2 regions of the Paenibacillus sp. ALJ109b genome follow, and region 2 is predicted to be linked to the other one. Evidence: riboswitches for the same ligand, from Rfam matches in the RefSeq annotation. Region 2 holds a riboswitch; the other holds the start of a gene.
The links. A riboswitch is a leader RNA that binds a small molecule or an ion and turns the genes downstream of it on or off. The one in region 2 is predicted to bind S-adenosylmethionine.
Positions count from the first base shown of each region.

Region 1 (4,403 bases), on a different contig from region 2:
TTGAAGAAAACCGCAAACAGTTTGAAAACTCCGTGCTTAACCAGCTCAACGTGATCAAAGGAAACACCTATGAAGAGTTTGATGCATCCGTAGACAAAAAATCAGAACTCGGCCTGACCAGTCTGATTCTCGGTGGTGCTGGTGTAGCTGTAGCTAAGAAAGTCGGATTATTGCTTTTGCTCAAAAAAGGGTGGTTTGTCATCGTGGCCGCCATTGTTGGTGCTTTCGGATGGATTCGTCGCAAGCTGACTGGACGCAAAAAGAATGCTGACCCAGGAGATCAGAATTCGCTATCTCCTGCAGAGGAAGCTTACCAACAGCATGCTGCTGGACAGGAGTCCGCAGGTCCTGATGTCCAACAGACAGATGGACATTCAGATACTGATCCGAATAAACGTTAAGCTTATAAGTAAAGTACTTATAATAATAAGTACTACATCGAAGTGCCCTTACATCAAAACGCTCTTTAACATGATGTACAAAACAAAAAGCCCTGCATTCTCTATAAAGAGGATGCAGGGCTTTCTTTAGTAGCGCCGTAAGAAGTGGCGCCGAGTACAATTTATTTTCAGCTTAAACGTTCAGTTTAAAACGCAGGTTCTACAGCACCTTGATAACGATCTTTGATGAATTTTTTAACCTCTTCGGAATGCAGAGCTGCAGCCAGTTTTTGGATGGCATCTGCATCTTTGTTATCTTCACGGGATACGAGGATGTTTGCATAAGGGTTACCTTGCAGGTCCTCGATCAGCAGCGCATCCTTCTCTGGGTTCAGATTGGCTTCCAGCGCGTAGTTGGCGTTGATGAATACCAGGTCTGCTTCATCCAGTTGACGAGGCATCATGGCTGCATCCAGCTCGATGATATTCAGGTTTTTCGGATTAGCTGTAATATCCTGAATCGTAGAAGTGATATTTGTGTTGTCTTTCAGCGTGATAAGTCCTTCTTTTGCGAGCAACAACAGTCCACGACCGCCGTTGGATGGGTCATTAGGGATGGCTACTTTTGCGCCGTCTTTCAACTCATCCAATGATTTGATTTTTTTGGAATAGCCAGCAAATGGCTCAACATGCACAGGTGTTACAGCAACGAGGTGGAAACCACGTTCTTTGTTCTCTGTATCCAGGTAAGGTTGGTGTTGGAAAAAGTTCGCGTCCAGTTGTTTATCTTCAAGCTGTTGGTTAGGTTGAACATAATCATTGAAAGTCACGATTTGCAAGCGAATGCCTTCAGCTTCGAGTTCAGGCTTGATGCTTTCCAAAATTTCCGCATGTGGTGTAGGTGATGCTCCCACTTTCAATTCTACGGTGCGCGGTGCGCCTCCAGCATTGTCAGCGCCGCTGTCGGAATCCTTGTTGTTTCCGCAAGCCGCTAGAACCGCAATCAGCATAATACTAAGTAGAGCAAAAGACCATTTTTTCATGTGTAAAACCCCTTCTCCAATAAATTTTTTTTGCATTTTGCCCCAAATCGATACCGAATCAGGCAAATGCTATATATGTGTTATTTCCTGGTGAACCATTTAACCAAACGATCGCCAGCCATCTGAAGCACTTGCACCAGAATGATCATAAATACAACGGATATAATCATAATTTCATTCTGATAACGGAAGTATCCGTAGTTGATTGCCAATGTTCCCAGACCTCCACCACCAACCATTCCCGCCATCGCCGTGTAGGAAACAAGGGTAACGATTGTAATGGTGATCCCGGCTAGCAGACCCGGCAATGCCTCTGGCAGAAGCACACGCCTTACAATCTGTCCGGTTGAAGCCCCCATCGCCTGTGCCGCTTCAATGACGCCACGATCCACTTCACGCAGTGTAGTTTCCACCAACCGGGCAAAGTATGGAGCTGCGGCAATGACGAGCGGAGGTATAACACCCAGCACCCCTGTAGCTGTGCCAACCAGTGAACGCGTAAACGGAATGAGTGCAACAATCAGAATGATAAATGGCACTGATCGCAGAATGTTTACAATAAACGATAGTATCGTGTACACCACTTGAGACTGAATCGAAGTCGACCTTGCCGTCATAAACAGCAATACGCCTAACGGTAGACCAATGATGATCGTGAACAGGCCCGATGCTCCCAGGATTTGCAGCGTTTCAATTGAAGCCTTACCGATTTCTTCCCAACGTACCGTTGAAAAATCCATTTAACGAAGCACCTCCACATCAAGTCCCTGATCCACTAACTCTTTAATGGTGAGATTAATCTCATCTAACTGCCCCTCAAACCGAACGGTCAGCTGTCCATAGGGAACTTGTTTGATCGTTGAAATGGTGCCTTGCAATATGGCGAAATCCACTCCTGTTTTACGAACCGTTCTGGACAAAATCGCCTCATAGGTTTTATTGCCCAGGAAGGATATTTTCACAAGCTTAGAAGCTCCGTTCGTCTGTAATGAGACATCTGCACTCGCCAGAGCGGTCTCTTCTAATGCAATTCCAACCTCATGATCCCGCATCATAAAGTCACGCGTAATGGCATGCTGCGGCTTAAGGAATACTTCCGTCACTGGGCCTTGCTCCACGATGCCTCCCTGATGGATAACCGCCACCTGATCACAGATATTCTGGATCACGTGCATCTCATGGGTAATTAGAACAATCGTCAGGTTATACTTTTTATTGATATCCAGCAATAACTTCAGAATCGAATCGGTTGTCTGGGGATCAAGTGCCGATGTGGCCTCATCACACAGCAGCACGTTCGGATCACTCGCGAGCGCTCTTGCAATACCAACCCTTTGCTTCTGTCCGCCTGACAGCTGGGCCGGATATTTATTGCTGTGGTCCTCCAGTCCAACCAATGCAAGCATTTCCTTCACTTTGCGATCAATTGCAGCTTTGGGCGTATTAACGAGCTTCAAAGGAAAAGCCACATTGTCATACACCGTAGCTGAGGATAACAGATTAAAGTGTTGAAAAATCATGCCGATCTTACGCCGTTGTTGTTGCAGATCGGACTTATTAAGATCGGTTAGGTTGATTCCATCAACCCAAACCTCGCCTGCCGTGGGGCGTTCGAGCAAATTGATACAACGAATCAATGTACTCTTGCCTGCACCGGAATGACCGATAACCCCAAATATTTCACCCTTGCGGATATTCAAATTTAGATCGGATAAGGCCGTCGTACTTTTTGAACCTTTACCGTACGTCTTGGTTAAACCTTTTAATTCAATCAAAATTACTGCTCCTTCCCACTGCCTACATGTATCTTTACCCGAATGAAAGGAAAACTCCCCTTCATCGTACAAAAAAAGAGCCCCTTTTGCAGAAACAAAAAGGGCTCTTCACGTGAAAGATTATACCTTCTCATCTGCCAAAATCGTGCCTTGCACCATTTTGTAGGAATTAGCACCTAACATCTATAAAGTATGACACAGCTGTCATGCAGTTATAAATCGGTTGCCGGGCTTCATCGGGCCTGTCCCTCCGCCGCTCTCGATAAGAAATATTTAATTTATAAGTTCAGTAGTAGTTATAATGTTAATGTCATAAATGTTAATTCCATCTAACTGTCGATCAGGAACTCAGTATAATCCAAGTATTCCGATTTGTCAAAGGCAAATATTACTATCCAATCAGTTCGCCGGTTGATTCATTCCCTGTTTATGCCACTTCTCATTGATGTAGCCATACGCTGCTTTTAACGTCTCACAGACCATATCCACACCTTTGCGGAGTTCCACGAGATGCTGATCCAGATCCTCCAGCTTCACTTTCCCTTGCAAAGTCTGGTGCAGCTGCCACAGATCATCCTGCATTTCGGAGTTCATGTAATGAATCTCCATGTTTCGCCGTTTGCGCAATTTGCTCATTGGCTCACGGTAAGAGTCCTTGATCCGAATTAGTTCGTTGGCAAGAACATAATGCAGCTTATCATATCCGAACTGTCTTAATACGGTGAAATAAGAATAATGAGTTTTAACATTGGTTGTGTTCAGCTCAAATATTTCATTCAACACTGTACCTAATTTATCCAGAATGGCAAAACATCGGATGAAGCCATCCTTATAGAAATAGACGTAACGGGCATACTCTGCTTTTTCTGGTAATGTCATATCATCCGTAGAGCCCGCTTTGACTTTCTGACGGAAATGGGAAGCTGCAAAACAGCTTTGCTCCAATTCATCCAGCGAAGAGATCAATCCCTGGGTCCATATATACAGTTTACGAAAATCATGGGTAGGATCATGGTCCACATGCATCTGTCGCTGAAATAGCTCAAGCGTATCCGCCATCGCTTCCATCGCGTCCTTTAGTATGCCTTCATTCTTACGCGGCTTTTCACCCAGCAACGTTCGCAGCATATATAGCCTCCTCTTTCCACTCTGCAGATCATCAAATTAATAATAATTCATCATATTAAACAAAATCGGAATCAGAG
Region 1 is NZ_JAAIFP010000030.1:75,631-80,033, reverse strand. It holds gene G3352_RS25730 (DUF2167 domain-containing protein) at 1-401, shown strand, start outside; gene G3352_RS25725 (MetQ/NlpA family ABC transporter substrate-binding protein) at 587-1,423, opposite strand; gene G3352_RS25720 (methionine ABC transporter permease) at 1,504-2,163, opposite strand; gene G3352_RS25715 (methionine ABC transporter ATP-binding protein) at 2,164-3,198, opposite strand; SAM riboswitch class I at 3,326-3,467, opposite strand; gene G3352_RS25710 (Cthe_2314 family HEPN domain-containing protein) at 3,598-4,326, opposite strand.
Region 1: it holds a riboswitch for S-adenosylmethionine, as region 2 does, so the genes downstream of both, G3352_RS25715 (methionine ABC transporter ATP-binding protein) here and metA (homoserine O-acetyltransferase MetA) in region 2, are expected to answer to the same signal.

Region 2 (4,403 bases):
TCAGCACCGAGTTCAATTGGACGCTGGAAGAACGGAGTCAGTAGTGTATTATCCACAATGGTCAGCAAGTTGTGGCTCTTGGCCCAGGAGCATACCGCTTCCACATCCGTAATCATCATCAATGGATTGGTTGGTGTCTCAATAAATACCGCTTTTGTATTGGGCTGACAAATACTTTCCAGAGCTGCCAAGTCATTGGTATCTACGTAACTTGCTGTCACACCAAATCGAGACAGGATGCGTTCAAGCAAACGATACGTTCCGCCGTACAGATCCAGCGATACAATCAGATGATCCCCTTGTCCGAATAAAGCGAAAATCGTTTGCAAAGCAGCCATTCCAGAGCTACAGGCAAAACCTGCATCACCAGATTCCAACGCTGCCGCTGCTTCTTCCAACACTTTACGGGTTGGATTGGTCGTACGAATATAATCAAATCCCGTGCTTTGTCCAAGCTTTGGGTGGCGAAACGCAGTGGATTGATAGATCGGAAAATTAATGGCGCCCGTTACCGGTTCATTGATAGACCCAATTTGGGCCAATCGACTTTCGATTTTCAACTTGTTGTCTTCCATTGCAGCATCCTCCTGTAATGTCGATTAGATTTGCGGACCAATATCGTAAGGTGTCTCTTGATACACATAGTAATTGAGCCAATTAGAGAATAATAAGTTTGCATGTGCCCGCCAAGTGGCAGGGGGGACACGGGAAGGATCGTCATTCGGGAAATAATGTCTAGGAAGCGCAATGTCCATGCCTTTAGCTGCATCACGGTCATATTCCCATTTCAATGAAAGCGGGTCATACTCGGCATGTCCGGTTGCAAAAATCTGTTTGCCGTCTTTGGTAGCAACCAGGAAAATACCCGCTTCCTCTGATTCAGCCAATATTTCAAGGTTTTCATTTTTTTCAATATCTTCACGTCGCACTTCCGTATGGCGGGAATGCGGGACGTTGAATACTTCATCGAATCCGCGCAGCAGCTGCACATTGGATCTGTTGATCGTATGTGAGAATACGCCAAAACATTTTTCATCCAATGGAACTTTGGGAACTCCGAAATGATGGTATAAACCGGCTTGGGAAGCCCAACATATATGCATGGTCGAAGTCACATTGGTTTTGGTCCATTCGAAGATCTCCTGGATTTCTTTCCAATAGTTCACGTCTTCAAAGTCCATTTGCTCTACAGGAGCACCTGTAATGATCATGCCGTCAAAACGGCGGTGTTCGATCTCATCAAAGGTTTTGTAGAACAAGTCCAAATATTCCTGGGAAGTGTTCTTGGACGTATGAGACTTCGGATGAACCAGAACGATATCTACCTGAATTGGTGTGTTACCCACCAGACGAAGCAATTGAGTTTCTGTCGTTTCCTTTGTGGGCATCAGGTTTAATATAGCGATACGTAGTGGACGAATGTCCTGCTGGTAAGCGGATGTCTCGTCCATGACAAAGATGTTCTCTCCTGCAAGTACTTCCTTGGCAGGCAGTGTGTCTGGAATTTTGATTGGCATGGTGTTTCTAACTCCTCCTTGTGCATAGATAGATGCAGCCACTGCAGATTCGATACGATTCGCATCCGTACAGTTATAGGCTGCCATGAACTTGCCTGCAGGCGCTGAATTGCAACCACATTGCTGGCGGCAAGCTCAAGTTCCTTAGCGAAAATCACTGCTGAGAAGTCGGTGCATATAACAAAGACCTTCCTCGGATTCCGAGAAAGGTCATATGTAAATAGATATGCGCCTCTCTCATCTCTCAGTTACAACAGTGTCACTTGGACACTTGGTCGCTGCAAGAATTAGCACCGTGCGGTATACCGCCGGTTGCCGGGTTTCATCGGGCCAGTCCCTCCACCTACTCTTGATAAGATTTCGCTTTATTCAATTGTAAAAACTAGTGTGGTTCACCTTTTACTTTAAGACATTAATCCCCTCACGTCAAGGTGTAGTTCAATGTCTGTTCCTCAGGGTCGGAACCGTTCATCATCCGTTGTCATACACTGCTCCAGGGCGCGAAATCGACACATTTTTGCGCTTGAAAGGACCCTGTACCAGCGGTATACTAGACAAGTGTTATAAACCCTTATGTGAGAGGTGACATATTCAATGGATGGCGACCCGAGGCCTGACTGGCAGCCGAATTCCGACAAACTGCATAGAGAATTGATATCAGCATGCCGGCAGCGGGACGTTACTTCCGTTTGATTATAGAGCGAACGCAGTCCTGACTTCCAGGCTCCGCTGCCGACCGGCTGATCTGTTCTTTTTGCGCCCATATTGATGAAATCCGCCCATTTGGCGGGTGCAGAAGGAGTAGATGAATAATGAAAATCCGGTTGGTAAATAACGGTGTATTTATTCCGGTGGACGACATTCAGCAGGCGCTGACTCCACCAGCGGAGGGATTTTACTGGATTGATGCAGACGTAGACGATTTGGCGGTACTTCAGCCGCTGTTCATGATGCATGATCTGGCCGTGGAAGACTGTTTGAGTGACGAAGAACAACGTCCAAAGATTGAAATTTATGAGAGCCATTATTTTATTGTTATTAATAGCATTCGTTTTGATGATGAAGAGATTTTTTTACGTGCCGTCAACTTGTTCCTTGGCAGACACTTTATTATCAGTGTTACCAAACAGAAAGTCAGCGAATTGCGGACATTGAAACCAATCCTGTGGGAACAGGAAATCAGTACGCCAGATAAGCTGCTTTATCTGCTGGTTGACTTGATTGTTGATAATTATTTCACTGTCGGTGACCGAATTGAAGCGCGCATCGAGAAGCTTGAAGAGGACATTCTGATGCATACCAAGAAGTCTCATCTGAATGAGATTATCGGGCTGCGCAGTGAGATTTTGTGGCTGAAGAAAGTGCTAGGTCCTCAGAAAGAGGTCATTAACACACTCAATAAAAAAGATCTGCGTCTTATTGATGATCAACTGCAAAAGTATTTTAGTGACATTTATGAGAATGCTGTGAAAATATCCGAAACCTTTGAGACTTATCGCGACTTGATGGGGAACTTACGAGAAGCTTACCAATCCAGTATCGCCAACCGGGCGAATGAAATCATGCGTGTGTTCACCGCCATTACCACGGTGTTCATGCCGCTGACCGTAATCACTGGCATCTATGGGATGAACTTTACGAACATGCCCGAGTTGGACTGGAAGTATAGTTATTTTGTAGTTATTGGCCTGATGGTTACCCTGGGCCTGAGCATGTTCTTTATTTTCCGCAAAAAAGATTGGGTTTGAAATAGCAGAAGACGAAGCGCTCCACATCTGGAGGCGTCTCGTCTTTTTTTATTATCCGCTTAATTTATGACAACTAACGTCCTATTTCCAATCTAGCCTGCATTCTGCTCCGTCTCTGTGTGACGACGAAACCGGATGCGGATCATGCGCAGTCTTTCGTAGACCTGCTCCAGATTGCTCCCGCCAGGCTTCTCTTCTCCGTACACCTTATGTAACACGGGCTTAAGGAACGCATCTCCCAGCTCCTCGTAGGCACTCCATACTGCCTCTTGCTCCTCTTCAGGCATGACAGCAAGCTCCGCATCAAGTAGACAATCGGTGTCATACCCCTCCAAATCCAGTGTCTCCAACAGTTCAATTAGCTCCCGACGGGACAATCCGGAACGATTCACGATCTCTTCCAACGTATATCCTTCTTTCATGCCTTCAAGTACCTGCTTCCGTGTGGTGAATCTGTCTAGCTCCTGCTTGTACTTCTGCTCTCTCTGTTTGTACAGCCAGCTCTCATATTCTTGTTCCTTCAGAACCGAGTACACCCAATCTAGCGGGAAAGATGTGGAACGTTCCAGTCCATTCGTAAGCTCCAGCCATTCCTCTCCGTACTCGGAAGCCTTGCTCTCTCCTACGCCTGGCAGTTGCATCAATTCATCGATGGTTTGTGGAACAAATGCACTGATCATGCGCAACAACCGATTCGTTGCAATAAAATAGGGGGCCTTCCGGTCAGAAGCTGCTCTCTTCCTGCGCCATATGCACAGGTCCATATACAGCCCCTCATTGCCATATAATTCACTGTAACAATGAAGACGTTGACCGCCATAATTGCGCGACTTCAAATCATCATTTTCGTGAAACAAACCTTGCAGCAACGGACGATATCCTTCGCCCATCTGTATGGCTAACTGATGACGATACACATGCAACAGCTCGTCCCACGAACTGCCAACATACCAGATAGCATCCGTACGATCTCCTTCTTCATATCGGCTCCATCCCAGATGCCACGCCCCTTCTTCTTCACCGATCCACAGTTGCGCATGCTCTTCATTCTGACCTAACATTCTGGATAATCTGTTCATGAAAATGACTTCCATTTCTTGTCCCTCCTTCAATAGTTCAGCTCGACACAGTCTGTATT
Region 2 is NZ_JAAIFP010000023.1:121,073-125,475, forward strand. It holds gene G3352_RS21020 (aminotransferase class I/II-fold pyridoxal phosphate-dependent enzyme) at 1-575, opposite strand, end outside; gene metA (homoserine O-acetyltransferase MetA) at 600-1,517, opposite strand; SAM riboswitch class I at 1,752-1,876, opposite strand; gene corA (magnesium/cobalt transporter CorA) at 2,330-3,265, shown strand; gene G3352_RS21035 (HRDC domain-containing protein) at 3,358-4,359, opposite strand.